2 regions of the Streptomyces sp. NPDC051561 genome follow, and region 1 is predicted to be linked to the other one. Evidence: predicted binding sites of a transcription regulator. Region 1 holds the regulator's gene; the other holds the start of a gene.
What was found. Region 1 encodes HspR, which represses chaperone genes until heat shock. Its sites were predicted from a motif close to TTGAGNNNNNNNNNCTCAA; they were not measured.
Positions count from the first base shown of each region.

Region 2: the regulator HspR is predicted to act here: its motif matches at 10,139-10,157, upstream of lon (endopeptidase La).

Region 1 covers NZ_JBITDM010000004.1:255,362-269,918, reverse strand. The annotation lists gene ACIA73_RS12215 (MarR family winged helix-turn-helix transcriptional regulator) at 1-55, shown strand, start outside; gene ACIA73_RS12210 (hypothetical protein) at 199-600, opposite strand; gene ACIA73_RS12205 (hypothetical protein) at 602-760, opposite strand; gene ACIA73_RS12200 (helix-turn-helix transcriptional regulator) at 915-1,892, shown strand; gene ACIA73_RS12195 (helix-turn-helix transcriptional regulator) at 1,930-2,607, shown strand; gene ACIA73_RS12190 (hypothetical protein) at 2,726-3,319, shown strand; gene ACIA73_RS12185 (hypothetical protein) at 3,309-3,698, opposite strand; gene ACIA73_RS12180 (hypothetical protein) at 3,710-4,549, opposite strand; gene ACIA73_RS12175 (ATP-binding protein) at 4,600-5,040, opposite strand; gene ACIA73_RS12170 (helix-turn-helix domain-containing protein) at 5,260-6,141, shown strand; gene ACIA73_RS12165 (DUF397 domain-containing protein) at 6,152-6,334, shown strand; gene ACIA73_RS12160 (heat shock protein transcriptional repressor HspR) at 6,396-6,845, opposite strand; gene dnaJ (molecular chaperone DnaJ) at 6,853-8,031, opposite strand; gene grpE (nucleotide exchange factor GrpE) at 8,083-8,751, opposite strand; gene dnaK (molecular chaperone DnaK) at 8,751-10,610, opposite strand; gene ACIA73_RS12140 (LCP family protein) at 10,860-11,981, opposite strand; gene ACIA73_RS12135 (sugar transferase) at 12,293-12,940, shown strand; gene ACIA73_RS12130 ((Fe-S)-binding protein) at 13,201-14,557, shown strand, end outside.
Region 2 covers NZ_JBITDM010000002.1:211,065-225,621, forward strand. The annotation lists gene ACIA73_RS05255 (hypothetical protein) at 1-133, shown strand, start outside; gene ACIA73_RS05260 (MarR family winged helix-turn-helix transcriptional regulator) at 262-693, opposite strand; gene ACIA73_RS05265 (lysozyme) at 898-1,728, shown strand; gene ACIA73_RS05270 (M4 family metallopeptidase) at 1,926-4,739, opposite strand; gene ACIA73_RS05275 (helix-turn-helix domain-containing protein) at 4,964-5,977, shown strand; gene ACIA73_RS05280 (VOC family protein) at 6,125-6,514, shown strand; gene ACIA73_RS05285 (TIGR03619 family F420-dependent LLM class oxidoreductase) at 6,646-7,533, opposite strand; gene lon (endopeptidase La) at 7,693-10,116, opposite strand; gene ACIA73_RS05295 (GNAT family N-acetyltransferase) at 10,315-10,983, shown strand; gene ACIA73_RS05300 (hypothetical protein) at 11,001-11,123, shown strand; gene ACIA73_RS05305 (hypothetical protein) at 11,153-11,662, shown strand; gene ACIA73_RS05310 (family 2B encapsulin nanocompartment shell protein) at 11,856-13,280, shown strand; gene ACIA73_RS05315 (family 2 encapsulin nanocompartment cargo protein terpene cyclase) at 13,392-14,557, shown strand, end outside.

The DNA.
Region 1 (14,557 bases):
CAAGGTCCTTCAGCGCATGATCCACAACGTGAAGGGTGACGCGTGGCACCACTGATCCGGGCGGGCGGCCCCGGTTCACCGCTCGCGCCGCCCGGCTGGCCGGGCACAGCACAGCGGCGCCCTCGTGTTCAGGTTCACGAGGACGCCGCTGTGTGGGGGAAGCGCCTGAGGCGATCTGGTTACGACGGGGGAATCGCGTCAGGCACTGCGGGGGGTGGCTGCAACGGTCCGTGGGGCGGACCTGGGGGTGGAGCGAGGGGTGGAGAGGGGCGAGGCGGAGTGGGGGGTGGCCCGGGGACTGACCCTGCGGGCGCTCTCCGCCTCGACCAGCTGGTGGTCGCTCTGGTCCAGATTGACGAAAATGTTGCCGTACCGGATCTCGCACCGGATCGGCTGGGGCGCCCCCCGGGGCCTGCGAAGGCACCGGTAGGCCCGGACGTCCTCGTCCTGTTCACGCACGATCAGGATCGGGTCTCCGAACAGCGTCACCAGCAGCGAGTCACCGGGCTCGGGCACTGCCGAGACAAGATCGACGAGGTGCCAGCCGCCGCGAATGACCCGTGCCATCTCGCGTCTGAAGGAGGGGTCGTCCGACGGCATGTCAGGCGGCCTTGCCATGGTGGATGCCCCAGGCAACGTCGTTCGGACCACTGTTCAGCGCGGCAGAGCCCCAGGCAACGTCTCCCTGACCGTCCAGCGTGCCGCCCAGACCGGCACTGGCGCCCACGGCGAGCGCCGCGGTGAAGGCGGCTGCAAGCACTGCGCGAAGCATTCTCTTACGCATAGTCGGCTTCGTCCTTACCTGATGGTTTTCGTCGACCCCGTGTTCCAGACGATGTCTTATTCAGGCACGTCAGCACCACCGGGACGATGCATCATGTTCCTGCACGCACAGGACCTTGGGGGGTGGACGAATGGCCACTAGTGGTGCGAAAACGTCACATAATCATGGCGTGACCGAGCTGTGTGAAGAGGGCAAGCGACTCTACGCCAGCGCACTGCGCACGGGACGGCTACCTCGTGCGGAGATCGAGCCTGCCCCCTGCCTGCTGGAGTTCGCGCTTCTGCATCCCGATCCGGACGACGCCAACTGGCTGCGTCCGGTTCCCCCGCACGCCGCACTGTCGCAGCGGATCCACCCCATCGAGCGGGAAATACAGGACCGCCGCAAGATCTCCGCCGAACTGGCAGACGCGTTCGAGCCATTCATGGCTATCAGCACGCATATCCCGGCGGCCACCCATGCGATCACCGTGCTCGAAGGCATCGGCAGGATAAACGCGGCACTCGACGCCGCCATAGCCGAAAGCCAGAAGGAAGTCCTCACGATCCAGCCGGGCGGCGGCCGCAGCGAGCACCTCCTCATAGAGGCGATCCAGCGCAGCGAGCCGCTGATCAAGCGGGGTATCAGCGTGCGGACGCTGTACCAGCACACCGTCCGCCACAACCTCAACACCTATGCCTACGTGGAGCAGATGGCAGGTGCCAAGGTCGAGATACGCACCCTCGAAGAGCTCATAGGCCGGCTCATCATCTGCGACCACAACGTGGCGTTCATCCCCGCCCGCGCCGATGACGGCATGGCGCTCGAACTCCGCCACCCCGGCCTCGTCGGCTATCTCGCCAATGTCTTCGAACACCTCTGGAACCGCGCCGACCCCCTCATCGAGCCGGTCGCCTACGAGCCCACCCCCGAGGGCATCTCCGGCGTGCAGCGCTCCATCGCCAGACTCCTCGTCGAGGGGTACGTCGACGAGGCGATCGCCCGGCGCCTGGGCATGAACGTCCGCACCTGCCGCGCCCACATCGCCAAGCTCGCCGCCGCCCTCGGCAGCGGCAGCCGGGCCCAACTCGGCTACCTCATAGCCAGGTCCCACATCCTCGACGGCTGAACGCAGACGCGTACCCCCCTCGCAGAACGGATCACTTTTGATCTCGGACACCCGACCCGCGATCACCGTCCTGGAAGGACTGGGCCGCATCAACGCCGCCCTCGACATCGCCACGGCCGCGTGCCACACCGAAGTACGGACCCTCCAGCCCGGCGGGTTCCGCGACGAGTCGCAGCTCGTCGTAGCTCTGCAACGCGCGCTGCCGCTGCTCTCCCGCGGCGTGCACATGCGCACCCTCTACCAGCACACCGCCCGGCACGGTCATGGGCTGCTGGCCTACGTCGACCGGCTGCCGGCCGAGATGCTGGAGGTCCGCACCCTGGAGGAGCTGGTCGAACGCCTCATCATCTTCGACCGTGACGTCGCCTATCTCCCGGTCACCGCCGACCGGAGAACCGCCCTGGAAATCCGCGACCCCCACCTCATCGCCTACCTGGCCGGAGTCTTCGACCACCTCTGGTACGACGCCGTCCCCATGGACGAACCCCTGCCCGAGCCCCCGCCCCCCGCACACCTCCCCGCCCTCACCTCCATCCGCCGCCGCATCGCCCACCTCCTCGTCGAGGGCCACGTCGACGAAGCCATCGCCCGCCGCCTCGGCCTCCACATCCGCACCACCCGCGCCCACATCGCCAAACTCGCCGACATGTTCGGCAGCACCACCCGCGCCCAACTCGGCTACCTCATCGCCAAATCCGGCGTACTCGACACCTGACCTGCCTGCCCCCCCCCACCTGACCTGCAACCAAACCACCACCCCACGCACCCCCCCCACCCCCCGGCAGAGTCTCCCTGGGTAGCGACCAGCCCCACCCCTCCCCAAAGGCCACGGCATGACCGAACGCACCTCCTCCCCCGCTGTCCCCTCCTCTCCCTCCGCCCCCGCCAACCTCGTCAAGGACCGCGCCCCGGACCCCCAGCCGTCCCGCCCGCCCCTCGACGACACCCTCTTCGGCGCCGTCACCGTCACCGTCCAGACCCACACCCGCATCACCGTGTCCGGCCCCGGCATCCCCCGCACCACCCTGGTCCGCACCCCCGGCGACGCCGAGCCCGACGCCCACATCGCCATCGGCACCCGTGCCCCCGCCTCACTCGCCCTGACCGTCGCGGACACTCCCGCCGACATCCGCCCCGGCAAGGGCCGCTTCCGCCGCTCCACGTACCGGGTCGACGCCACCCACGACGGCACCCGCTACCGCCTCACCCCCACCTCGATCGGCACCAGCACCCTCACCCGCGACGGCGTCGCGCTGGCGGAATTCACCGCCGACGGCGACGAGACGGTCCTGGTGGACTGGCGCGAGGACGCCACCCCGCACCCCGTGGACGCCTCCCTCGGCTACGCCCTCGCGGCGGCGTACGGCACCGGCGGCCAGCCGATGTGGCTGACCCTGATCGACGTCATCACGGACTTCATCCCCTGACCCGGGCCGGGCAGTTCCCCGGAACCGCGGACCCTTGCTCGTCCGTTCCCGCAGGCATGACCCGCACCTTGCCCGCCGGAACAGGAAAGCTCTCCTGGGTACTGGGATCCCACAGCGTCAACTTTCCGTCCACAGCTCCGAATGAGGCGTACACCTTGTTCGGCTCCAGAAGCTGCCCCTCGAACGGGAGCGTATGCAGCGGTACGACGGGGGTGACGCACACGGGCTTCGGCGCCAGCCCCAAGTACGACGCCGGGACACGGTGGGCGGTCAGATCCGCCCTGGCCCGGCCGCCCGCCTCGGACGACGGCTCGACCACCAAGTACACCCAGGTCAACAGCCCGGCCAGGACACAGAAGAAGGCGATGACCGGAGTCACCTTCCGATCCATCAGCCACGGTCGGTAGTGCCTGAAATAGCCCCAGACAGCGAGGAACCCACCAGGGTCAGACCGAAGAAGCCTCCGCAGAGCGACGCGGTCGCGACGCATACGTAGCGGGGGCGAGCGGGCTCCAGGAAGACAAAGCGCCGGAAGCAGATCCACCACGCAGCACAGAGCAGCAGAAGCGGCAGCAGCGACCCGGTCGCCGCCCAGGGGCCGCAGGCACCGGCCGCCAACGCGGCGGCGAGACCCTGGAAGAACGATCTCCCGGCCACCACACTGCCCCGACGCACCACACCGTCGTTATCGGACTCGCTGAGAGGGTACGGCGGCCGCAGCGACTGATCTTCCGCGACCGTGGTCCGAGCGACCGCGTGGGAGCCCCACCGCACGCCACCGGTGTCCCGGAAGCCCATACGACGAGCCTGATTGGAGGCCTTCCGTTTGACCCGGTCCCCCAGCCCTTCGCCCCCCGCCCGCTCCTTGGGCGGGTCACACACGAACCAGACGGGTGCCTGCTCGTGGTCCTTCCAGAGAGGGTCCGCCTCCAACGGCTGCAGCGCCAGACCAGCTTCCGCTGCCAGGCCGTTGACCATCTGTCCGGCCACACGGCCCGAGCGGCGTGGCCGACCCTCGGGGACGGCGAGTTCGAGCACGTACCGCGCGCTGCGTTCCTCCACCGGGTGGAAGACTGCCGGGTCAGGACGACTGGTGATCTTCCACCGGCGCTCCTCGAAGAGCGCTTCAGCGATCTCGCGGTGCCGCTGCGTACCGGTCAGGTCAACTTTGACTCTCACCGAGTGGACATGGGGGCGTGGTTGTTCACCTGTCGGGTTCATGCGTGCCATGGTGCCGAAACGACCGGGGAGGGCCTTCCGGCCCCCTTTTCGAGGGCCTCTCACCCCGCCAGCTCGAACCACACCCCCTTCGCGTAGCGCCCGCCCCGGTCCGCCGCCACCCCCCACGCGTCCGCCGTCCCGGCCACCAGGGCCAGCCCTCTCCCCCAGCACGCCTCGTCGTCCATCGGCGGCAGCTCGCGCAGCGCCACGGGCGTCGGATCCTCGTCGTACACGCTGATGCGGACACTCGCGGGCCCGACCTGAACGTGGAGCATGGCGGTTCCCTTCGTGTGCAGGTGGACATTGGTGACCAGCTCCGAGGTGCACAGCACCGCCGGAGTGACGGCCTCGCTCCATCCGAGCGTGAGCAGGACGACGCGCACGAAGTCACGGCAGATCTTGGGCGACAGCTCATCCGCATCGGAGAACAGGCTGTAGGAGTAGGCCAGTTGGGGTGCCCGGTGGGCGGCGGTGCGGTTCATCGGTATCCGTTCCTCCATGGGGAGTTGGGTACGCACCACCGCGATGGCAATGCCCGCCGCGCCGGCCGGGTGCACTTTCGTCTTACGGGTACGGGGAACCAGGGCGACCTCACAGGGTGACTGCCGCAACACCTACGGTAGAGACTGTGGGTTCTCATGCGCAACCAGAACTAGGGTGCGAGTGGACCAACTCCCGCGCTCCGTGCAGACTTTGGCCGTACCGGCGAGGAGAGAGCCTTGGGACTGCGCACCACCATCAGTGAACGTCAGCGACGCTTGGGGCATGAGCTCAAGCGGCTGCGCGAGGCCGCCAATCTGACGGCCGGTGAGGCCGCCGCACGAATCGGCATGGGCCGTGGCCAGCTGAGCCACATCGAGCTGGGTCGGACCTCGATCCTGACTCCGCGCCTGCGCGAGCTGTGCACCGTGTACGGGATCGAAAGCGAGCCCTATATCGAGGCGCTGGTAGGCATTTCGGAGTCGACCGGCAAGGGGTGGTGGAGCGACTACCGGAACCGGATCGGCCCCGGCGCGCTCGATCTGGCCGAGCTGGAGTCGACCGCCACTCAACTCCGCTCGCACGAATCGCTGTTCGTCCCCGGCCTGTTCCAGACCGAGGCCTATGTGCGCGCCATCCTCAGCAGCGCCAGGCCGACCCGGGGGAGCGTCGACGACGCGGTGGCCTTCCGCATGGACCGGCAACGGATCCTCCGCGCCGACAACCCGCCCTCCGTGCACGCGGTCATCCACGAAGCAGCGCTGCACATGCGGTTCGGCGGGCCGGCCGTGATGCGCGCACAACTGCTGCACCTCGTTGAGTTGGCGCAGTTGCCCCAAGTGACCATCCAGGTCTTCCCGTTCGAGGCCGCCGCCTATGCCGCGTACACGGGAAACTTCCTCTACTCGTCACCTGCGGTGCCGGAACTGAGCACGGTGCTGCTGGAGCACCCCATTGCTTCGATGCACCTGTCGGACGCTGCACACCTTGCCCAGTACGACAGCCTGTTCGATGCTCTTACCGGGCACGCGCTCGCGCCGATCGACGCGAGCACAGCCCCTGCCTCACACGAGGCCAAGGACTCGCTGGCCCTCATCCAGCACCTCCTGTACACGCTCTAGAGAGGCCCTCATGCACGCGCTCGACTGGCAGAAGTCCACCTTCAGCGGCGGCGCCGAAGGCAACTGCGTCAACGTCGCCGCCTCCCCCCACGGCACCCTCCACCTCCGCGAGAGCGACGACCCCGACACCGTCCTCACCACCGGGGGCCCGCAACTGGCCGCCCTCCTCCGTCACCTCTCGGGTGCCGCATGACGAAGGGGCCGGCCAGCGTGTTTTACGCTGGCCGGCCCCTTCGCGGTAACCCGTAACCGCCCTATTCCTGCGACCTCTTCGGCCGCCACACCACCAGCGCACTCGCCTGCTGCACGTCCTGGTACGGGACCAGGTCGCGGCGGTACGAGGCGTGGACCTGGGCCTCGCGCTGCTGGAGGGCGAGGGCGGCGCCGTCCACGGCCGCGGCCAGTTCGGCGACGCGGGACTGGAGGGCGGCGACCTGGTTCTCCAACTCGATGATGCGTTTGATGCCGGCCAGGTTGATGCCCTCGTCCTGCGACAACTGCTGGACGGTGCGCAGCAGTTCGATGTCGCGGGCGGAGTAGCGGCGGCCGCGCCCGGCCGTGCGGCCGGGGGAGACCAGGCCCAGGCGGTCGTACTGGCGCAGGGTCTGCGGGTGCAGGCCGGAGAGCTGAGCGGCGACCGAGATGACGTACACCGGTGACTCGTCGGTCAACTCATAGGGATTGGTGCGTCGTCGGCCGTCCATCGCTCTCCTATGCTCCCTTCGCGTCCTGGAAGAGTGCGGCGCGCGGGTCCTCGCCCGCGACAGCCTCACGGTAGGTTTCCAGGGCTTCCCTGGCCTTGTCGTTGAGTTGGGTGGGTACGTCGACCTCGACGGTGACCAGGAGGTCGCCGCGGGTGCCGTCCTTGCGCAGGGCGCCCTTGCCGCGGGCCCGCATGGTGCGCCCGTTGGGCGTGCCGGCGGGCAGCTTCAGGGTGACCGGGGGGCCGCCGAGGGTGGGTACCTTGACCTCGCCACCGAGGGCCGCCTCCACGAAGGTGACGGGCACGGTGACGGTGAGGTTGTCGCCCTTGCGGCCGAACACCGGGTGGGCGTCGACGTGGACGACGACGTACAGGTCACCGGCGGGGCCGCCGCGTTCGCCCGGGGTGCCCTTGCCGCGCAGGCGGATCCGCTGGCCGTCGGTGACACCGGCGGGGATGCGGACCTGCATGGTGCGGGAGGACTTGGCGCGGCCGGAACCCTTGCAGATGTCGCAGGGGGTCTCGGCGATCAGGCCGCGGCCCTTGCAGTCGACGCAGGGGTCGGTGAGCGAGAAACCGCCACCGCCGCCGCGCGAGACCTGACCGGTGCCGACGCAGGTCGGGCACACGCGGGGCGTGCCGTTCTTGTCGCCGGTGCCGGAGCAGGCCTTGCAGGCGGCCTGGGAAGACATGCGCAGGGGAACGGTGGCGCCGTCCACGGCCTCGGTGAAGCTGAGGGTGACCTCGGACTCGATGTCCTGGCCGCGGCGGGGCTGGGTGCGTGTGCCCGTGCCGCCGCGGTTGAAGAGGCCGCCGAAGACATCCCCTATGCCGCCGCCGAAGCCGCCGGTCTGGGTGCCGCCGGCCTGGCCGCCGCCGAACAGGTCACCGAGGTCGAAGTTGAAGGAGCCACCGCCCGCCGCTCCGGGACCGGGGCGGAAGCCGCCGTTCCCGAAGAGGGCGCGGGCGTCGTCGTACTCCTTGCGCTTCTTGGCGTCACCGAGGACGTCGTTCGCCTCGGAGATCTCCTTGAAGCGCTCCTCGGCCTCGGCGTTGCCCTTGTTGGCGTCCGGGTGGAACTCGCGGGCGAGCTTCCGGTACGCCTTCTTGATCTCGGCCTCGGTGGCGTCCTTGGGGACGCCGAGAACCTTGTAGTAGTCCTTCTCGACGAAGTCCTTCGTGCTCATTTCCTCGACGTCCCTCCTCTCGGACCCGTGACTCCGAGCGCGGTGCTTCTCCTATTCGGAGGAGTCGCCGCTGTCCTGGTTGTTCTTGTCGTCGGAGGGCGTGGAGTCCTCCGCCTTGTCGGCCGCCGCGCCCGGCTGGGGCTCGGCCACCGCTACCCGTGCGGGACGGATCGTACGCTCGCCGATCCGGTAGCCGGGCTGCAGGATCGCGACACAGGTCGTCTCGGTGACGTCCGGTGCGTACGAATGCATCAGGGCTTCGTGGACCGTCGGGTCGAAGGGCTCGCCCTCCTTGCCGAACTGCTGGAGGCCCATCTTCGCGGCCACCGTTTCCAGCGACTCGGCCACCGACTTGAAACCGCCGACCAGCTCGCCGTGTTCCCGCGCGCGGCCGATGTCGTCGAGGGTGGGGAGCAGTTCGGTCACCAGGTTCGCCGCGGCGATCTCCTTGACGGTGACCCGGTCGCGCTCCACCCGGCGACGGTAGTTCTGGTACTCGGCCTGGAGGCGCTGGAGGTCGGCCGTGCGCTCGGAGAGCGCCATCTTGGCCTGGTCCAGCTGGGCCGTCAGTGCGACGTCCTTCGCGGCACTCGCGTCCCCGGCCGGGGCCGCCGAGCCCTCCTCCTGGGTGGAGGAGGACTCAGCGGCCTTCGGCTCGGCGTCGTCCGTGCCGGGAGAGACGTCGGGCTTCTCGTCGAAGCCCGGAGTCTCTTCCGACATCAGGCAGCGCCGCCCTTCTTGTCCTTCTCGTCGTCGACGATCTCGGCGTCGACCACGTCGTCCTCGGGCTGGCCCTGAGCCGCACCCTCGGCACCCGGGGCGCCCTCGCCCGCGGCCTGCGCGCCCTGGGCGTCGGCGTACATCGCCTGGCCCAGCTTCTGCGAGACGGCCGCGACCTTCTCGGTCGCCGTGCGGATCTCGGCCGTGTCCTCGCCCTTGAGCTTTTCCTTCAGCTCGGTGACGGAGGTCTCGACCTCGGTCTTGACGTCGGCCGGAACCTTGTCCTCGTTGTCCTTGAGGAACTTCTCCGTCTGGTACACGAGCTGCTCGGCCTGGTTGCGGGTCTCCGCGGCCTCGCGGCGCTTGTGGTCCTCGTCCGCGTACTGCTCGGCCTCTTCGCGCATCCGGTTGACCTCGTCCTTCGGCAGCGAGGAGCCACCGGTGACGGTCATCTTCTGCTCCTTGCCGGTGCCGAGGTCCTTGGCAGCGACGTGCATGATGCCGTTGGCGTCGATGTCGAAGGCGACCTCGATCTGCGGCACGCCACGCGGGGCCGGCGGCAGACCGGTCAGCTCGAACATTCCGAGCTTCTTGTTGTACGCCGCGATCTCGCGCTCGCCCTGGTAGACCTGGATCTGCACGGACGGCTGGTTGTCCTCGGCCGTCGTGAAGATCTCGGAGCGCTTGGTCGGGATCGTGGTGTTGCGCTCGATCAGCTTGGTCATGATGCCGCCCTTGGTTTCGATACCGAGGGACAGCGGGGTCACGTCGAGGAGCAGAACGTCCTTGACCTCACCCTTGAGGACGCCCGCCTGGAGCGAGGCGCCGATGGCGACGACCTCGTCCGGGTTGACACCCTTGTTGGCGTCACGGCCACCGGTGAGCTCCTTGACGAGCTCGGCCACGGCCGGCATACGGGTCGAGCCACCGACGAGAACGACGTGGTCGATCTCGGAGAGCTGGATGCCCGCGTCCTTGATGACGTTGTTGAACGGGCTCTTGCAGCGCTCCAGCAGGTCGGAGGTCAGCTGCTGGAACTGCGAGCGCGTGAGCTTCTCGTCCAGGTGCAGCGGGCCCTCGGCCGACGCCGTGATGTAGGGCAGGTTGATCGACGTCTCGGTGGAGGACGACAGCTCGATCTTCGCCTTCTCCGCGGCTTCGCGCAGGCGCTGGAGAGCCATCTTGTCCTTGCCCAGGTCCACGCCGTGGTTGCCCTGGAACTGCTTCACCAGGTAGTCGACGACGCGCTGGTCCCAGTCGTCACCACCGAGGTGGTTGTCACCGTTGGTGGCCTTGACCTCGACGACGCCGTCGCCGATCTCAAGGAGCGACACGTCGAAGGTGCCGCCACCGAGGTCGAAGACGAGAATGGTCTGGTCGTCCTTGTCGAGACCGTAGGCCAGGGCGGCGGCGGTCGGCTCGTTGACAATGCGCAGGACGTTGAGGCCCGCGATCTCACCGGCCTCCTTGGTCGCCTGGCGCTCGGAGTCGTTGAAGTACGCCGGGACGGTGATGACCGCGTCGGCCACCTTCTCGCCCAGGTAGGACTCCGCGTCGCGCTTCAGCTTCTGCAGGATGAAGGCGCTCATCTGCTGCGGGTTGAAGGACTTGCCGTCGAGGTCGATCGACCAGTCGGTGCCCATGTGGCGCTTGACCGAGCGGATCGTCCGGTCGACGTTGGTGACCGCCTGACGCTTGGCGACCTCACCTACGAGGACCTCGCCGTTCTTCGCGAAGGCGACGACGGACGGCGTGGTCCTGGCGCCTTCGGCGTTGGTGATGACGGTGGGCTCGCCGCCTTCGAGAACGCTGACGACGGAGTTAGTCGTGCCCAGGTCGATGCCGACCGCACGTGCCATTTCGATTCCTCCAGATACGTACTTGAGTGGATCTGACTCAAGGATGCATCACTCGGCGCTCGCCGTCAACAGAGCTGAGTGGAGGGGGCTCAACTCTTCGGCCTTTATGTCACTCATACACAGCGCACGCGCCCCACTCGTACCACCTCACCCGCCGCCTCACCTGCACTCGTACCGCTCCCTTGGCAACCGCCCCACTCGCACCCGCACCCGCATCCGCCACCCGCGCCTGTCCCACCCGCACCCGTCCTACTCGTACTCGTCGTGGACCGGCTCGTACTCCGGCTCGTCCGGCTCCTCGTCCGGCTCCTTCCTGGCCGCCGCCAGCGCCCTCGCGACCGGCTGGTCCTTCTTCACCGCTTCGAACACCCTGCGCGCCTCGGGCTGTTCCAGGTCGAGGCGGTACCAGTGGTCGGATTCCTGGTTGGGCAGCGTGGTGAAGGTGAGGGCGCCGGGGGGCAGCCCACGCAGGTCGTCGGCCAGTCCGTAGAGCTCGCTCAGGGAATCGAGGCCGGCGTCGGCGGTGAGTGCCGAGGTCGCCGCGTCGAGGACCGGGTAGAGGCGGGCCGGGTTGGCGAGGGTGCCGTTGCTGCGGATCTTCTCGGCGAGCCGGTTGACGAAGTCCTGCTGACGCTCGATCCGGTTGAGGTCGCTGCCGTCGCCGACGTACTTCCTGGCGCGGACGTATCCCAGCGCCTGCTCGCCCTGGAGGAGGTGCTTGCCCGCGTTCAGGTCGAGGCCCACGTTGGGGTCGTGCTCGGGCCGTTTGACGTCGACCTCGACGCCGCCGACCGCGTTGACGATCTTCGTGAAGCCCTTGAAGTCGACGGTCAGGTGGTGGTCGATCCGGATACCGGTGAGCTTCTCCAGCGTACGGATGGTGCAGGCGGCGCCACCGAACTGGAAGGCCCAGTTGAACTGGGCGTTCTGGGCGAGGCTGTACTCCCCGTCGGACCGCAGACAGCTCGGCATGTCGACCCTCAAGTCCCTCGGCACACTGAGGACTTCGGCCCGCTTCCGGTCGGCGGCCAGGTGCAGCAGCATCACCGTGTCCGAGCGCTCGCTGCCCGCCGCCTGCCGCCAGTCGGAGCCGAGCAGCAGAATGTTCAGCGCCTGGCCCGGGTGGCGTGCGGGGCGGGCGGCCCCGTGTTCGGCGAGGGCCGCCGCGGTCGCCTCGTCGGTACGGATATTGCCGTCGATCTTCCGGTACGCCAGCCAGCCGGTCACCGCGACCAGGCCGACCATCAGCGCGAGGCCCGCGCACACCAGCTTCCAGAGGGGCCTGGCCCGCAGCCACACCCACGCCCGACGGGGGCCGGCCGCCGCCCCGGGCTCCCGCACCTCATGGGAATCGTCATTGGTTTCCGGCATCGGTCCCACCCCTCAGACCTCCAGTGCCGGCGCCGGAGCCCTGTCCGTCACACGGTCGAGACGAAGCGCCTCGTCGCATCCGGGCCCTCCTGTCACCACGGCACGCATGCCACAACCACCTCTCCGCCCTCTGCGGCCCGACCACCGCGGTCCGACCGCTCCTGTCCGGCCTCTGCTGTCCGGCCTCTGCTGTCCGGCCGAGCGGCACGCGTGGCGCACCCGCCGACTGGTGTTCATCGTGCGAGAGTCATAGCCACAAAATCGACTATTCGCATGAAGTCAGACAAAGATCCCACGAAAGGATGCGGAACATGCGGGAGATGCCGGTTCCGCTGGCGCGGGTGGCAAGGGCTGCGCGTGTTCCGTCGGCGAAGCGCGTACTGGACCTGGCGGGCGGCCTGCTGCTGCTGACCCTGCTCTCCCCCGTGTTCGCCGCGGTCTGCGCGGCCGTGGCACTGACCTCGCCGGGCGGGGTTTTCCTCCGGCAGCCCCGGGCGGGTCGCGGGGGAGCCCCGTTCTCCATGTGGACGTTCCGCACCCTGCGCACCGCCACCGCCACCGCCACCGACCGGGCCACGCTCGCCCTGCGCGACGACTCCCGCAGTCACCTCCTCACACTCCGCGAGGACCCGCGCACCACCCCCGTCGGCCGGCTGCTCCGCCGCCTCTTCCTCGACGAACTCCCCCAGCTGCTCAATGTCGTACGCGGCGAGATGTCACTGGTCGGCCCGCGCCCGCTGCCCGTGGCGGATTCCGGCTACACGGGCCTGGCACGCGGCCGGCTGACCGTCCGCCCCGGCATGACCGGTCTCTGGCAGGTGAGCGGCCGCTCCGAACTCCCGTGGGACGAGATGGTGTTGCTGGACCTGGAGTACGTCGACACCCACTGCCTGGCCGTCGACCTGGGGATCATGGCCCGCACGGTGCCGGCCCTGCTCACGGCACGCGGCGCCCACTGAGCTCACCGCACGGCCGCCCACGCGACACCCGCCGTCACGCCCGGCGTACCGCAGCCCGCCATGCCCGGCGTAACGCAGCCTCCATGCCCGGCGTAATGATCGTCACTCAGGGTTGCCTCAGCGACGCAGATCACCGACCGCGAAGCTACTGTGCGACAGCGCGAGCGAGTAATCTCAGCTCGACTGGATAAGTTACCGCTTAGTAATCAATAGCTTCGTCTTCCCCGTTACCCACCCTCGCAGGCCCGAGGAGCCCCCAAATGCAACTCGCCGCGATCATCGTGTCGCTGGTCCTCATGGCTGTCGGCGTCGCGCTGTTCGGCCGTGCGATCGTCCAGATCTACCGGTTCGTCACGCTCGGCCAGCCCGTCCCCGCCGGCACCCGCACCGACTACCCCTGGCAGCGCGCGGTCACGGTGGCCAAGGAGTTCCTCGGCCACACCCGGATGAACAAGTGGGGCGTCGTCGGCGTCGCGCACTGGTTCGTGGCGGTGGGCTTCTTCTCGCTGCTGCTGACGATCGTCAACGCCGTCGGCCAGCTCTTCAAGGCGGACTGGCTGCTTCCGATCGTCGGCGAGTGGGCGCCGTACAACATGTTCGTCGAGTTCATCGGCACCATGACGATCCTCGGCATCCTGGTGCTGATCGTCGTGCGTCAGCTGAGCAAGGCGAACAAGCCCGGCCGCAAGTCCCGCTTCGCGGGCTCCAACGCCGGTCAGGCGTACTTCGTCGAGTCGGTCATCCTCATCGTCGGCGTCTGCATCTTCACGCTGCACGCCCTCGAAGGCGCCCAGCACCACGTGAACTCCTACGAGGCGTCCTTCTTCCTCTCGTACCCCTTCGTCGCCTGGTTCCGCGGCATGGACCTCTCCACGCTGCAGAACCTCACGTACTTCTTCGCCGCACTCAAGATCGCGACCTCCTTCATCTGGATGATCACGGTCGCGCTGAAGACCGACATGGGCGTCGCCTGGCACCGCTTCCTGGCCTTCCCCAACATCTTCTTCAAGCGCCGTGCCGACGGCGACGTCGCACTCGGCGCGCTGCTGCCGATGACCAGCGGCGGCAAGGAGATCGACTGGGAGGACCCGGCCGAGGACGCCACCTTCGGTGTCAGCCAGGTCGAGCAGTTCTCCTGGAAGGGCATCCTCGACTTCTCCACCTGCACCGAGTGCGGCCGCTGCCAGTCGCAGTGCCCCGCCTGGAACACCGGCAAGCCGCTCTCCCCCAAGCTCCTGATCATGTCGCTGCGCGACCACGCGCACGCCAAGGCGCCGTACCTGCTGGCAGGCGGTGGCAAGGACGCCGAGGGCAACGAGAAGGCCACCCCGGAGCAGCTCGCCGACGTACCGGCAGCAGCCCTCGCGGAAGCCGAGCGTCCGCTCATCGGCACCCTCGAAGAGAACGGCGTCATCGACCCCGACGTCCTCTGGTCCTGCACCAGCTGCGGCGCCTGCGTCGAGCAGTGCCCGGTGGACATCGAGCACATCGACCACATCGTCGACATGCGCCGCTACCAGGTGATGATCGAGTCCGCGTTCCCGTCCGAGGCGGGCACGATGCTCAAGAACCTGGAAAAGAAGGGCAACCCCTGGGGGCTCGCCAAGAAGGCGCGCG
Region 2 (14,557 bases), on a different contig from region 1:
CTCCATGGGGGTGCTGCGCAAGGAGGGGGCGCAGGGGCTGATCGACCGGGTACGGGAGCTGGAGCACGCCTCCACCCCGTCCGGCCGCAGCAAGCGGCACGACGACGCGGCGGTGGTGTACGCGGAGCTGTGAGGGGCGGTACGGGGAGGGGGTGTACGGGGAGGGGCTGGCCCGTATCGGGGAGGGCGACGTACTCCGCGCCGTACGAAACGCCCCCGCACAGGACACCCCCGCGCAGGACGCCCCCGCACACCGTCCCGCTAGGACTCCGCGCTGGTGTTCAACTGGTGCAGCAGCCTGGCCAGTTCGGCGACCTCGGCGCGATCCCAGTCGGACAGCTTCCGTACATAGCTGGCGCGCCGGGCGTCGCGGACCCGGCGGAAGCGTGCGCTGCCCTCCTCGGTGAGGAGGATCAGCGAGGCGCGGCCGTCGGCCGGGTCCGGTTCGCGGGCGACCAGGCCGAGGTCCTCCAGGGCCCGGAGCTGACGGCTCATCGTCGCCTTGCCGACCCCGAACCAGCCCGCCAGCTCCGTCGCCCGCTGCCGGCCCGCCTCGTCCAGCCGTACCAGCAGGCCGTACGCGGCGGGCTCCAGGTCCGGGTGGACCTCACGGGCCAGGACGCCCGACTGCGCCCTCGCCCGGCGCAGAAAGAGCGCCAACTCCCTCTCCAGCGCGAGGAATTCCTGATCCACCCGTCCATCTCCTGTCGTCCGTCACGTCAACTCCGGAGTGACCCGGGAACTTTCAGCGACGGGCATCGTCGCAGTTCGTCCAGTATTTCGCAGGTGTGGACCAATGTCGGCACAGAGACCCCCTTCCGCCGCACGGGTCTACGTGCGTAGCTTCTCTTCCTCAAGGTCTCTCCAGTCGCTTTGTCGATCTTTCGGAGGCACGCAATGCACGTGCTCAGAGCAAGATCCGCAGGAGCAAGATCCGTCGCCGTGGGCGTCGCCGCGACAGCCGCACTCGTGGCCACCCTCGGCGCCGCCCCGGCACCCTCCCCCTCCCCCTCCACTCCCCCGCCCGGCTCCGCCCACATGGGCATGGGCGTCATCGAGCACGACGGGCAGGGCCCCCTGCCGCCCGGCGCGCCCCGCGCCGTCCAGACCGAAGGCGTGGACGTCTCCAGCCACCAGGGGAACGTCAACTGGTCCGCACTGTGGTCCAGCGGGGTCAAGTGGGCCTATGTGAAGGCCACCGAGGGGACCTCGTACAAGAACCCCTACTTCGGGCAGCAGTACAACGGCTCGTACAACGTGGGCATGATCCGCGGGGCCTATCACTTCGCGCTGCCGGACAACTCCAGCGGCGCCACCCAGGCGAACTACTTCGCGAGCGGCGGCGGTGGCTGGTCGCGCGACGGGCGGACCCTGCCGGGCGCGCTGGACATCGAGTGGAATCCGTACGGGGCGCAGTGCTACGGCAAGACGCAGTCCCAGATGGTCGCCTGGATCAGGGACTTCCTGACCACCTACAAGGCACGGACCGGACGCGACGCGGTCATCTACACCGCGACCACCTGGTGGAAGAGCTGCACCGGCAACTACGGCGGGTTCGGCGCGAGCAACCCGCTGTGGGTGGCCCGCTACAACAGCACCGTCGGTGAACTCCCGGCCGGCTGGGGCACGTACACGATGTGGCAGTACACCTCCTCGGGCCCGACCGTCGGTGACCACAACAGGTTCAACGGCGCCCTGGACCGGGTGAAGGCACTCGCCAACGGCTGATCCGCCCCGCACACACGGCAGCCGCCCGCACGACCACCACACACAGGACGGCCGCACGCACGGCACATGACGGACCCCCGGCGCACGGGCACCGGGGGTCCGCTTCGTGAAGGGCTTCCCGGATAACTTCCCGGGGTGCTCTACGGATTACTCCGCATCGCGGTCACGCGCAAGGCGTCGCGCCCCTCCGCAAGCCGTCAGCAGCGGCCCGCCGCACGGTCCCGAACCACCAGGTCCGTGTTGCTGGTCGTGCCGTCGATCCAGACCACCCGCGAGCCGGTGTCGGCCGACGCGTAGGACTGGTCGCCGCGGTTGCAGGAGACGCGCTCGCCCTCGCGGGTGCCCGCCGCGTCGAATTGCCACAGCTTCGGCAGCGTCTCGTTGCGGTACTGGGTGTCAGGCAGCTGGGAGTTAACCGTGACGGCCGTCTCCGAGGCGGTCAGGTCGAAGGCGTAGAGGGCCTTGTCACCGGCCTCCGGGCTGAGGTCGATCAGCTTGGTGCCGTCCAGGTTGGCGCGGCGTACCGCCATCGGGCCGAAGGCGACCTCGTCGACCAGCCAGGAGACGTGGGTCTTGGAGACGGCCGTCTGGCCGAGGCTGTCGACGACCGCATTCTGCGGCAGGATGCTGGTCTTCCTGGTCCTGGTGTCCAGCAGCTCGACGTCGAGCTGGTACTCGCCGTTGACCGGCCACAGCTTGGCGTAGGCGACCTTGCCGTCCTTCACCGAGGGCAGTGCCGAGCTGAGGTGGTAGCGGCCTCCGTCGACGTACGCCTGCTCACCGGTCTTGAGGTTCTTGTACGCGGCGTGACGGCCGCCGAAGGGGTCGTACTCCTCCCAGACGACCAGGTCGCCGTCGATGCGCAGACCCGAGAGGTTGGTGTAGGAGGACCAGATCTTCTTGGCCGGGCCGCCCGCGATCGGACGGACCAGGACGTCGATGCTGGTGGTGCCGTACGCCGCCCAGACGACGTTCTTGCCGTCCGTCGCCGGGTAGACGTGGTAGCGGCCGTCGTTGGGGCTGATCACCTTCGAGGCGCCCTTGCCGTCGGTACGGCCGACGTGGACCGAGTACGGCTCGGAGCCCTCGTCGTCGGACTTGGAGACGGCGTAGGCGCCACCGCCCGCTCCGGCGCCGGTGCCCGCGGTGTTGAGCTTGCCGAGCAGGGTGTCGGAGTCCATCCCCATCGCGTCCTCCCAGCCCGGGACGATGCCGTGGGCGTTGAAGGAGCGCTTGATGACGTTCTGCTGCTTCGCCGTGGCCTTCAGATCCTTGGCGGCGGCGATGACCGCGTTGCGGCCCTCGGTGAAGCCGTCCAGCGGGGTCAGGTACTCGGAGAGCGCCTTGTACACGATGGCGTCGGCGAGGTCCTTGTCCAGGTCCTGGCGGATGTCCCAGAGGGCGCCGGAGAAGATCGTCGAGTTGAGGTGCACCCCGCCGTTGTCGACGTTGTAGCCGACGCCGAGGAAGTCCTTGGAGGTGGTGCGGCCGTCGTTGAGGTCGCGCAGCGCGCACTCGCGCTTGGAGAGGGTGCGGCAGAGGTCCTCGCCGAGGAGGCCGGACTCCGGGTCGTCCATGGAGGTGCCGGAGGCGTTGGTGTCGATGGCGTTGCCGAAGTAGTCGGCGACGGCCTCGTTGAGTGCGCCGGACTGACCGGCGTACACCAGGTTCGCGGTGTTCTCCACGACGCCGTGGGTCATCTCGTGGCCGACCACGTCGACGTCGGAGGCGAGCGGCTTGTACTCGTCGTCGCCGACGCCGTAGACCATCTTCTGGCCGTCCCAGAAGGCGTTCACCCAGGGCTGGCCGCCGTTGGTGACACCCACCAGGGAGTTGATGGTCATGCCGCGGCCGTCGAGGCTGTCGCGGTTGTGCTTGGCCTTGTAGTAGTCGTAGACCTGGGTGGCGGCCCACTGGGCGTCGATGGCGCCCGCGTCGGTGGCGTCCTTGCCGAAGTCCTGGACGGGCGAGCCGAATTCCTTGATGCCGGACGGCCACTTGCCGGCCGCGTCTTCGGCCTCGACCCCGCGTGCGTCCCAGGTGGTGATGGTGTTGCCGCTGGTGGGCTTCATCCGGACGTAGTCGCTGAGGGTGTACTCCTTGCGCGACGTGTTGAAGTACAGGTTGAGGTCGACCTTGGTGCCGTCGGTCTTGACGCCGGTGCCGGTGGCGTCGCCCGCGTCCAGGACGCCGGCCGCCTTCTTCGCGGCGGCGGCCTTGGGCGCGGCACCCTTCGCGGTCTTGTTGCCGAAGGTCTTGATGCTGCTGTACTGGAGGACCGGGAAGCCGGCCCTGGCGTCGATGAACACCTGGCGCAGCACGGCCTCGCCGGTCACCGGGTGGTTGCCCTTGACGGTGACCTGGCGGGTCAGCACGCCCTTGCCCTGCGGGAGGACGACGAGCCTGCCGGCGCTGCCGGTGAGCGCGGTGGCCGCCCTGGACTTCTGGCCCTGGGCCTTGCGCACGTCCTTGAGACTGAGGTTCTTGCCGCTCAGCTCGCGGTTGACGGCGGCGACGGCGCGCTCGACGGCGGTCTTCTCCGAGACGGTCGAGGTGGTGGCCGTGTCCAGCTCGGTGAAGTACTTGCCGGAGGTGCCGACGACGGCGCGCTTTCCGGCCTTGTTCTCCATCCGGACGACGTACTGGCCGCCGAGGACGTCGATGCCCTTGTACTTCTGCTGGAGGCGGACCGTCTCGGTGCCGCCCTTGCCGGTCTGCGCGGAGACGGCCTTGAGGTTGGCGCCCGGGTTGCCGATCCGGTAGCGGCTCTGCTTGTCGGCGAGGTGCCCGACGGCGGCGGCCGCGGCGCTGCCGGACTTGGCGGGCTCGTTGATGCCGTCGACCAGGGCGGGGGTCGCGGTGTCGGTGCCGGGGATCACCTCGGCTGCGGGCGCCGAGGGGGCGGCGGGGGCGGCCACGGCGGCCGGTACGACGCCGGCCAGCAGGGCGGCGGCGCCGAGCAGCGCGCCCACTCCCTTGGTTCCCCGGGATATACCGGCGCCTCTGGACATACCTGTGCCTGCGGTGGTCCCGCCGGCCTGTCTCGCTGCACGCACTCGGGTCTTGTGCACGCTTCCCCTCCCACGGTACGGACGGTTCCCGGGCCTGTTGGGCCCGGTCCTGTCGGGCAGGGCCATGCAAGTCGCTGTGTGTTCAAGTCGGCAATGTTTCCCAAGTGTTCAGATGTGGACACGCACACTTGTGTGCATGCTGTGCACACGAAAGAATTCGGCCCATGATCGAGGGGGAAGAACTGCACAGCCTCGGCCTGGGGGAGGTCGAGGGACGTGTCTACGAGGCGCTCCTGAGGGAACGCGCAAGCACCGCCGACGAGTTGAGATCCCTGCTGGAAGTCCCCGCTCCGCGCATAGCCGAGGCCCTGACCAGCCTCGAAGCATCAGGTTTCACCATTGAGAAGCAGGACGGAACACCGCAACCGGCGGCCCCGGCCGCCGCGATCCGCACACTCATCCACCGCCGTCAAGCCGAACTCCACAACCAGTCAGCCGAGTTGGAGCAGCTGATGATGTCCGCGGACCGGATCGCGGGACGACTCACGGCCTCTTCGCCGGCCGCCTCCGAGGGCGGCATCGAGATCGTCACCGGACCTCGCCAGATCGGCGAGCGTGCCCAGTCGCTGCTCGCCGGGGCGGAGCAGGAGGTGGTGATACTCGACCGGCCGCCGTACGTGATGGCCGACGAGGACCATCCGGAGCGTCCGCCCGCCCTGGACATCGAGACGCTGCTCGACCGGGGTGTCGTGGTCCGCGCGGTGATCGACCGCGAGGGCCTCTCCTATCCGGGCCGGATGCAGTCACTGGCCGCCCTCGCCGAACGCGGTCTGCGCGCCCGGGTGACCTCCGGCGTCCCGACCAAGCTCATCGGCGTCGACCGCCGGGTGACGATACTGCCCCCCACCGAGTCGGGGGATCCGACCGCCTCCGCCCTGGTGGTGGGCGACACACTGCTCCGCAACGCGCTGCTGCCACTCTTCGAGTCGGTGTGGGAGCGCTCCATACCGCTCAGCGGAACCACCGAGCCGCCCACCGAGACCGACCCCGTTCCAGGCCAGCAGCGGGAACTACTGGGCCTGTTGGCAGCCGGACTCAAGGACGAGGCGATCGCCCGCCGACTCGGCGTCCATGTGCACACCGCCCGCCGCCGGATCTCCCGGCTGCTGGACGCGCTGGACGCGGAGACCCGCTTCCAGGCGGGGGCGCAGGCGTCGGCGAGGGGGTGGCTGGCGTGACGCGGATCACTCGGAGCCGGGCGGATCACCCTGGACAGATCCCGGATCACTGTCCTACCTTCTCTTCCGACGGCATCGCGTGTCGGCCACCGGCTGGGTGGGACATGGAGGTAGCCCGAGAGTGCCCTTTTCTGGAGGCATTCACTCATGGCAGTTCAGCTGAACCACACCATCGTTTTCGCCCGGGACAACCGGGAATCCGCGGAGTTCTTCGCGCACATCTTCGGTCTCGAAGTCGGCCCGCAGTGGGGCCCGTTCATCCAGGTGAAGCTCGACAACGACATCGACCTGGACTTCGCCACCTTCCCCGCGGGGATGGAGATCCTGTCGCAGCACTACGCCTTCCTCGTCTCCGAGGAGGAGTTCGACGGCATCTTCGACCGCATCAAGGCCAAGGGCATCGAGTACTGGGCCGACCCGCACCACAAGCAGCCCGGCGAGATCAACCACAACGACGGCGGCCGTGGAATCTACTTCCCGGACCCGGCGGGCCACGGCCTGGAGGCCATCACCAGGCCTTACGGCAGCGGTAGTTGACCGAACGCCGGAAGTGATCCGGCAGGTGTACGCCGAGGGGCCCCGCGCGATCCACTGCACGGGGCCCCTCGGCGGTCCCTGGCCGGTCCCGGTCGATACCGGCCCGGGACCGGTGGGCACCCGCCAGCTGATCAGCCTTCGAGGAACAACTCCCTTATTTTCGCGCCGAGTTCGAGCGCCTCGGCCGGTTCGCGGGTCGCCTGCTGGAGTTCGACGAAGGCGCCGTCCGCGCCCCACGCCCGTACCGAACGGAGCACCGCGGCGACCTCCTCGGCGGACTGCCCCGGCAGCACATTGACCCGGATCTGCTGGCGCAGCGACTCCGGGTCGCGGCCCGCTTCCTCCGCCGCGCCCCGGGCGATCGACCAGAGTGCCGTGTGGGCGGCGTCCGGCAGGAGGACGCCCGCCCAGCCCGCCGCCCGGCGGCCGATCCGCCGCATCGCGGCCGGGGTGAAACCGCCGAGGAGGACCGGGGGGCCGCCGGGCCGGACCGGGCGGAGGTCCATGTGGGAGCGCGGGACGGTCCACTGCGCGCCCTGGTGCTCGAACGGGTTCTGGGTCCAGATGGCGGCGAGCAGGTCGAGGATCTCGTCCAGGTGCTTGCCGCGCCGGTTCCAGTCCGCGTTGACGGCCGTGTACTCGTCGCGCAGCCAGCCGACGCCGAAGCCGGGTTCCAGTCGGCCGCCGCTGAGCCGGTCCAGCGAGGTGAGGCTGCGGGCCAGCAGCAGCGGCGGGTACCAGGGGGCGTTGAGGGTGCTGGTGCCCAGCCGGGCGCGGGTGGTGGCGGTGGCCGCGACGGTGAGCACGGTCAGCGGGTCCAGGAAGGTCGTGTACGCGCGGGGATACGGGTTCTCCGGCGTGTGGCCGGGATAGACGTCGCTGGGCTCGACCGGGGTGAGCGAGCGGTCGCCGGCCCAGAAGAAGTCGAAGCCGATCTGCTCGGCGTCACGGGCGAAGGGGGCGATAAGGTCCGCGCGGGCGTGGGAGCCGTACTGCGGCAGGGTGATTCCGATGTCCATGCGGATCATGGTGGGCCTGCGGCCGCAACGAAGCGCGGGACTTGCGCGGTGATGCATGCCACATACAACGACTGGGGCCGCAAGGGAACAATTCCCTTACGGCCCCTGCCGGTTGGCCTACCGGCAGGCCGGTCGGACGACCCGCCGGCCCGGGTGGGGTTACGCCGCCACCTGCTCCACCGCCACCCTCGCCGGAGCCAGAGCGATCTCCAGCACCTGGCGGACGTCGGTCACCGGGTGGACCTCCAGCTTTTCGAGGATCTCGGCCGGGACGTCGTCCAGGTCGGCCTCGTTCCGCTTGGGGATGATCACCGTGGTGGTGCCTGCCCGGTGGGCGGCCAGCAGCTTCTGCTTCAGGCCGCCGATGGGCAGTACCCGGCCCGTCAGCGAGACCTCACCGGTCATGGCCACGTCCGTACGGACCAGCCGGCCGGAGAGGAGGGAGGCGAGGGCGGTCGTCAGGGTGATGCCCGCGCTCGGCCCGTCCTTGGGCACCGCGCCCGCCGGGAAGTGGATGTGCACACCCCGGTCCTTCAGGTCGCGCACCGGCAGCTCCAGTTCGGCGCCGTGCGAGCGGAGGAAGGAGAGGGCGATCTGCGCGGACTCCTTCATCACGTCGCCGAGCTGACCGGTGAGGGTCAGCCCCGAACCTCCGGTCTCGGCGTCGGCGAGCGAGGCCTCGACGAAGAGGACGTCGCCGCCCGCGCCGGTGACGGCCAGCCCGGTGGCCACACCCGGTACCGCGGTGCGCCGCTCGGCCGGGTCCTGGGCGGACTCCGGGACGTGGTGCGGGCGGCCGATCAGCTCGCGCAGATCGCCGTCCCGGACGCTGAACGGCAGCTCCCGGTCACCGAGTTCGTGCTGGGCGGCCACCTTGCGGAGCAGCCTGGCGACCGCGCGCTCCAGGTTGCGCACGCCTGCTTCCCTGGTGTACTCGCCGGCCAGCTTGCGCAGCGCGGACTCCTCCAGGGAGACCTCGCCGGGCTCCAGGCCCGCCCGGTCGAGCTGGCGAGGGAGGAGGTGGTCGCGGGCGATGACGACCTTCTCGTCCTCGGTGTAGCCGTCGAGGCGGACCAGTTCCATCCGGTCGAGCAGGGCCTCCGGGATGGCTTCCAGGACGTTGGCCGTGGCGAGGAAGACCACGTCGGAGAGGTCGAGTTCGACCTCCAGGTAGTGGTCGCGGAAGGTGTGGTTCTGTGCGGGGTCGAGGACTTCGAGAAGGGCCGCGGCCGGGTCGCCCCGGTAGTCGGAGCCGACCTTGTCGATCTCGTCGAGCAGGACGACGGGGTTCATGGAGCCCGCCTCCTTGATGGCACGCACGATCCGGCCGGGGAGTGCTCCGACGTACGTACGCCGGTGTCCGCGGATCTCCGCCTCGTCGCGTACGCCGCCGAGCGCGACCCGGACGAACTTGCGGCCCATGGCGTGCGCGACGCTCTCACCGAGCGAGGTCTTTCCGACACCCGGCGGGCCGACCAGTGCGAGCACCGCGCCGCCGCGACGGCCGCCGACCACGCCCAGCCCCCGGTCCGCACGGCGCTTGCGCACCGCCAGGTACTCGGTGATGCGCTCCTTCACGTCGTCCAGGCCGGCGTGCTCGGCGTCGAGGATCTCCTTGGCGCCCCTGATGTCGTAACTGTCCTCGGTGTGCTCGTTCCAGGGCAGCTCCAGGACGGTGTCCAGCCAGGTCCGGATCCACGACCCCTCCGGGGACTGGTCACTGGAACGCTCCAGCTTCTCGACCTCCTTGAGGGCGGCCTCCCGCACCTTCTCGGGCAGGTCGGCGGCCTCCACGCGGGCCCGGTAGTCGTCCGACTCCTCGCCCTCGGCCTCGCCGTTGAGTTCCCTCAGCTCCTTGCGGACGGCGTCGAGCTGCTTGCGCAGCAGGAACTCGCGCTGCTGCTTGTCCACGCCTTCCTGGACGTCCTTGGCGATGGTCTCGGCGACGTCCTGCTCGGCCAGGTGCTCGCTGAGCGCGGCCAGGGCCAGGCGCAGCCGGGCGACCGGGTCGGCGGTCTCCAGGAGTTCGATCTTCTGGGCGGTGGTGAGGAAGGGCGAGTAACCGGAGTTGTCGGCGAGCGCGGAGACGCCCTCGATCTGCTGGACGCGGTCCACGACCTGCCAGGCGCCGCGCTTCTTCAGCCAGGTGGTGGCGAGCGCCTTGTACTCCTTGACCAGCTCGGCGACAGCGCCGGGGAGGGCTGTATTCGAATCGGACACAGTGGGGTCGGACTCGTCCACCCGGACGCCCTCCACCCACAGTGCGGCGCCGGGGCCGGTCGTACCCGCGCCGATGCGGACGCGGCCGCGGGCACGGATGAGCGCGCCGGGGTCGCCGTCGGAAAGGCGGCCGACCTGCTCGACGGTGCCGAGCACGCCGGTGCTCGCGTACGTCCCGTCGATGCGTGGAACAAGGAGTACCTGCGGCTTGCTGCTACTGGAGTGCGCGGCGGCCTGTGCGGCCTCCACCGCAGCCCGTACGTCGGTGTCGGACAGGTCCAGCGGCACCACCATTCCGGGCAGCACGACCTCGTCGTCGAGCGGCAGCACGGGCAGGGTGAGCGGTGTGGACGTCGATGCCATGATCTCCCCTTGGGCAGTGAAGTTGAGCTATACCGACTCAATGCATGTGAGCCTCCTGGTGTTCCCGAACCCGCCCCGATTCGTGTTCGCTGTGAGCGATCAGGGATCGACGGGGGCGCATGAGGTTCGATGTAATAGACGAACAGCAGTACTGACTATTACTTCTACCGGACTTCCGCAGTCCACAGGGGATGCACCATGGCCTTCGCCACCGTCGACGACGCCGCCCACGCCTGGGTCCACTGCTGGGCGCTCTCGCGCGCCACCGCCGATCCGGTGCCGCAGCCGTGGGGCGTGAGCATCGACATCGGGTTGCCGCAGGCGGTCACCCGGCACGTCCTCTTCGACGGCCACGCCTCCGAGGAGGCGACGGTGCGCAAGCTGCTGCGCGCGGACACGGCCCCGGGGACCTGGATCAAGTGCGTGCAGGCGCCGGAGGTGCTGGCGCCGTACATGGTGGAGGGCTGGGAGTACGACGCGCCCGGGCACGTGATGACGCTCCCGCTGCCCCCGAAGGCGGCCGTCCCGGACGTCCCGACGGGCTTCACCCGCCGGATCTGGACCCGCGGAGGCCTGACCAAGGTGCTGATCCTCGCCGCCGACGGAAGCCTGGGCGTGCGCGGCCAGGTCGCGGTCGTCGGGCGGACGGCGGGCATCGACCAGGTGGAGACGAACAAGGTGCATCAGCGCAAAGGGCTGGGGACGCTGGTGATGCGGACGTTGCAGGCGTGCGCGGCGGAGCAGGGGGCAAAGGACTGCGTGCTGGGGGCGTCGGACGAGGGCCGGGCGCTCTACACCACGCTCGGCTGGGAAACAGTGTCGCCGCTGACCGGGGTCTTCCGTACGGTCCCGGACGGCACCCCCTAGGCACGGGGAACCGCGAAGTGCGCGGATACGTCAAGGAGTTGTCGCACCTACTGGTGCGGTACGGACGGCACACGACGGGAGCAACATGCGACGCGGACGTGGTGGACGTGGTGGACGTGGTGGACGTGGTGCAGCGATAGCGGCGGCGGTCCTGTGTACGGGGCTGCTGATGGCCGGATGCGGGCAGGGCGGGGGTGCCGAGGCGGGCAAGTCGCCCGGTGGTGGCGACACTTCGTCGCGGGAGGAGAGCCGTACGCCCTCGGCGCCTCCCACCTCACAGCCCCCCTCCACCCCACCCGCCACTCCCCCCGCACCCTCGTCCCCACCCACCAACTCCCTCCCCCCACAGGGCGAACGCCTCGTTTCCGCCACCGCCACCGGCGGCATCGACGGCCGGTTCCGCAGTGTCCTGGTGAACGGTGACGGCACGTACACCACCCTCGACCGCAAGAAGGCCCCGAAGAAGGGGCGGATGGGCAAGGCCGAGCTGGCCGAACTCCGTGACGCCCTCGCGGACTCCGGCTTCGCGCGGCTGCCCCGGGTGTCGATGGCCGACCCGCCCGTGAGGGACGGCATCACCACCGCGGTGATCTACCAGGGCCGTGAGGTCGCCACCGACGGCATGAAGAAGATCCCCGAGCTGGACCGGGTGATCGCGGCGCTGCCCGGGCTCAACTGACGTACACATCAAGCCACTCCCGCCCTCTCATCGGATAAACCTTTCGCACACCAAGATCGCTGCATCGAATTAACTCAACGGCCTCTCCGGGCGATCCGGGGGCACCGGCGGCTAGCGTTCCCGTGGATCTGGACGGATTCCACGTCATTCGCACCCTCTGCCCCTGCCCTCCTCCCGAAGGAGCACCCGCCCGATGACCGTTGAGACCGGCCAGGAGACTCAGGAGGCCCGGGCCGCGCTGCCCGCGCAGTCCAGTCTGAGTACCGCGGCCGCCCGGAATCTCGCCCACACGGCCAAGTCCGCGCCACTGATGCAGGAGATCACCTCGCGGTGGCTGCTGCGGATGCTGCCCTGGGTGGAGACCACGGGCGGCACCTACCGGGTGAACCGCCGGCTGAACTACACCGTCGGCGACGGCCGCATCGAGTTCTTCCAGGACGGCGGCGACGTCCGGGTGGTCCCCCGCGAGCTGGGCGAACTCGCCCTGCTGCGCGGCTTCGAGGACGACGGGGTACTGACCGCGCTGGCCGACCGGTGCGTGCAGCGGGACTTCCGGGCCGGTGAGGTGCTGGTCGAACGGGGCACGCCGCAGGAGCAGTTGCAGCTGATCGCGCACGGCCGGATCAGCCGGACCTCGCTCGGCAAGTACGGCGAGGAGACCGGCGTCTGCGTGCTCGCGGACGGCGCGCACTTCGGCGCCGACGCCCTGCTGGGCACCGACCCCCTGTGGGACGCCACCGCCACCGCCGAGACCTCCGGCACGCTGCTCACCCTGTCCCGGTCGGACTTCGACGACGTAACCGGGCAGTCACCCGCCCTGCGGGCGCACCTGGCGCGGTTCGCCGAGCGCGGGCAGCGCGGGCAGACCAAGCACGGCGAGGCCGAGATCCCGATGTCGGCCGGACATGTCGGGGAAGCCCGGATCCCCGGCGCCTTCGTCGACTACGAGCTGCGCCCGCGCGAGTACGAACTCTCCGTCGCGCAGACCATCCTGCGCGTCCACTCCAGGGTCGCCGACCTCTACAACGGGCCGATGAACCAGACCGAGGAGCAACTGCGCCTCACCATCGAGGCGCTGCGGGAGCGCCAGGAGTACGAGCTGGTCAACAACCGCGAGTTCGGGCTCCTGCACAACGCGGACTTCAAGCAGCGGATCGAGACCCACAGCGGCTCGCCCACCCCGGACGACCTCGACGATCTGCTCTGCCGCAGGCGCGGCACCAAGCTCTTCCTCGCCCATCCGCTGACGATCGCGGCCATCGGGCGCGGCTTCAACGCGTACGGGCTCTACCCGGACCACGTCGACCTCGGCGGCCAGCAGGTTCCGGCCTGGCGGGGGGTGCCGATCCTGCCCTGCAACAAGATCCCGATCAGCAAGGAGGGCACCAGCTCGATCCTCGCCATGCGTACCGGCGAGGACAGCCAGGGGGTGATCGGGCTGCGGCAGACCGGGCTGCCGGAGGAGCACGAACCGGGGCTCTCGGTGCGGTTCATGGGGATGAGCGAACAGGCGGTCATCTCGTATCTGGTGACCACGTACTACTCCGCCGCCGTACTGCTGCCGGATGCGCTGGGTGTGCTGGAGAACGTGCAGATCTTCCGCAGGCGGAGCAGCTAGCGGGCAGGTCGGCCGGCCAGTCGCCCGGCCGGCTGTCCGGCCCGTGTCTGCCGTACGGCGCCGGGCCGGCCCTCCCTGCCCCAACCCACCGCGCAACGCTAGGAGTTACGCATGTCCGATGCCGGGCCCACGCTGCCCCGGACGAGCCCGCCCCCCGTGCCTCCGCAGTCGCCCCCGCATCTGGAGCGCCTGCTGCGCGGCCCCAGTGGGCTGGGCACCAGCGGACTGCGGATGGAACTGGGCGGCGTACCGGAGAAGGAGCCATCCGCGCCGGTGCCGCTACCCGAGGTGCCGGAGCCGGACACGGAGGAGGGGACCGCCATCCCCGGGCTCTACCACCACCCCGTACTGCCGCCCGACGAGGCGCGGGTGGCGGAGGTCGGGCGCCGGATCAAGGCGTGGGCGGTGGACGAGGTACAGGCGGTTCCGGCCCAGTGGCAGGACCAGTTCGACGGCTTCTCCGTCGGGAAGTACATGGTGGCCTGCCACCCGGACGCGCCCAGCGTCGACCACCTGATGATCGCCACCCGGCTGATGGTCGCGGAGAACGCGCTGGACGACTGCTACTGCGAGGACCACGGCGGCTCCCCCGTCGGCCTCGGCAGCCGGCTGCTGCTCGCGCACACCGCTCTCGACCCGCTGCACACCACGAAGGAGTACGCACCCCCATGGGTCGAGTCACTCGGGTCGGACGCGCCCCGCCGTGCGTACCACTCGGCCATGACGTACTTCCTCAAGGACGCCAGCGCCGCCCAGGCGGACCGGTACCGGCATGACATGGCGCGGCTGCACCTGGGCTATCTCGCCGAGGCGGCGTGGTCCCAGGAGGACCACGTGCCGGAGGTGTGGGAATACCTGGCGATGCGTCAGTTCAACAACTTCCGTCCGTGCCCCACCATCACCGACACCGTCGGCGGATACGAGCTGCCCGCCCACCTCCACGCGCGCCCGGACACCCAGCGGGTCATCGCACTGGCCGGGAACGCCACCACCCTCGTCAACGACCTCTACTCCTACACCAAGGAACTCGCCGCGCCGGGACGCCACTTGAACCTCCCGGTGGTGATCGCCGAACGCGAGGGGATGTCCGACAGGGACGCCTACCTCAAGGCGATCGAGGTCCACAACGACCTGATGCACACCTTCGAGTCCGAGGCCGCCTCGCTGGCCGCCGCCTGCCCCGTACCGAGCCTGCTGCGCTTCCTGAGGGGCGTGGCCGTCTGGGTCGACGGCAACCACTACTGGCACCGGACCAACACCTTCCGCTACAGCCTGCC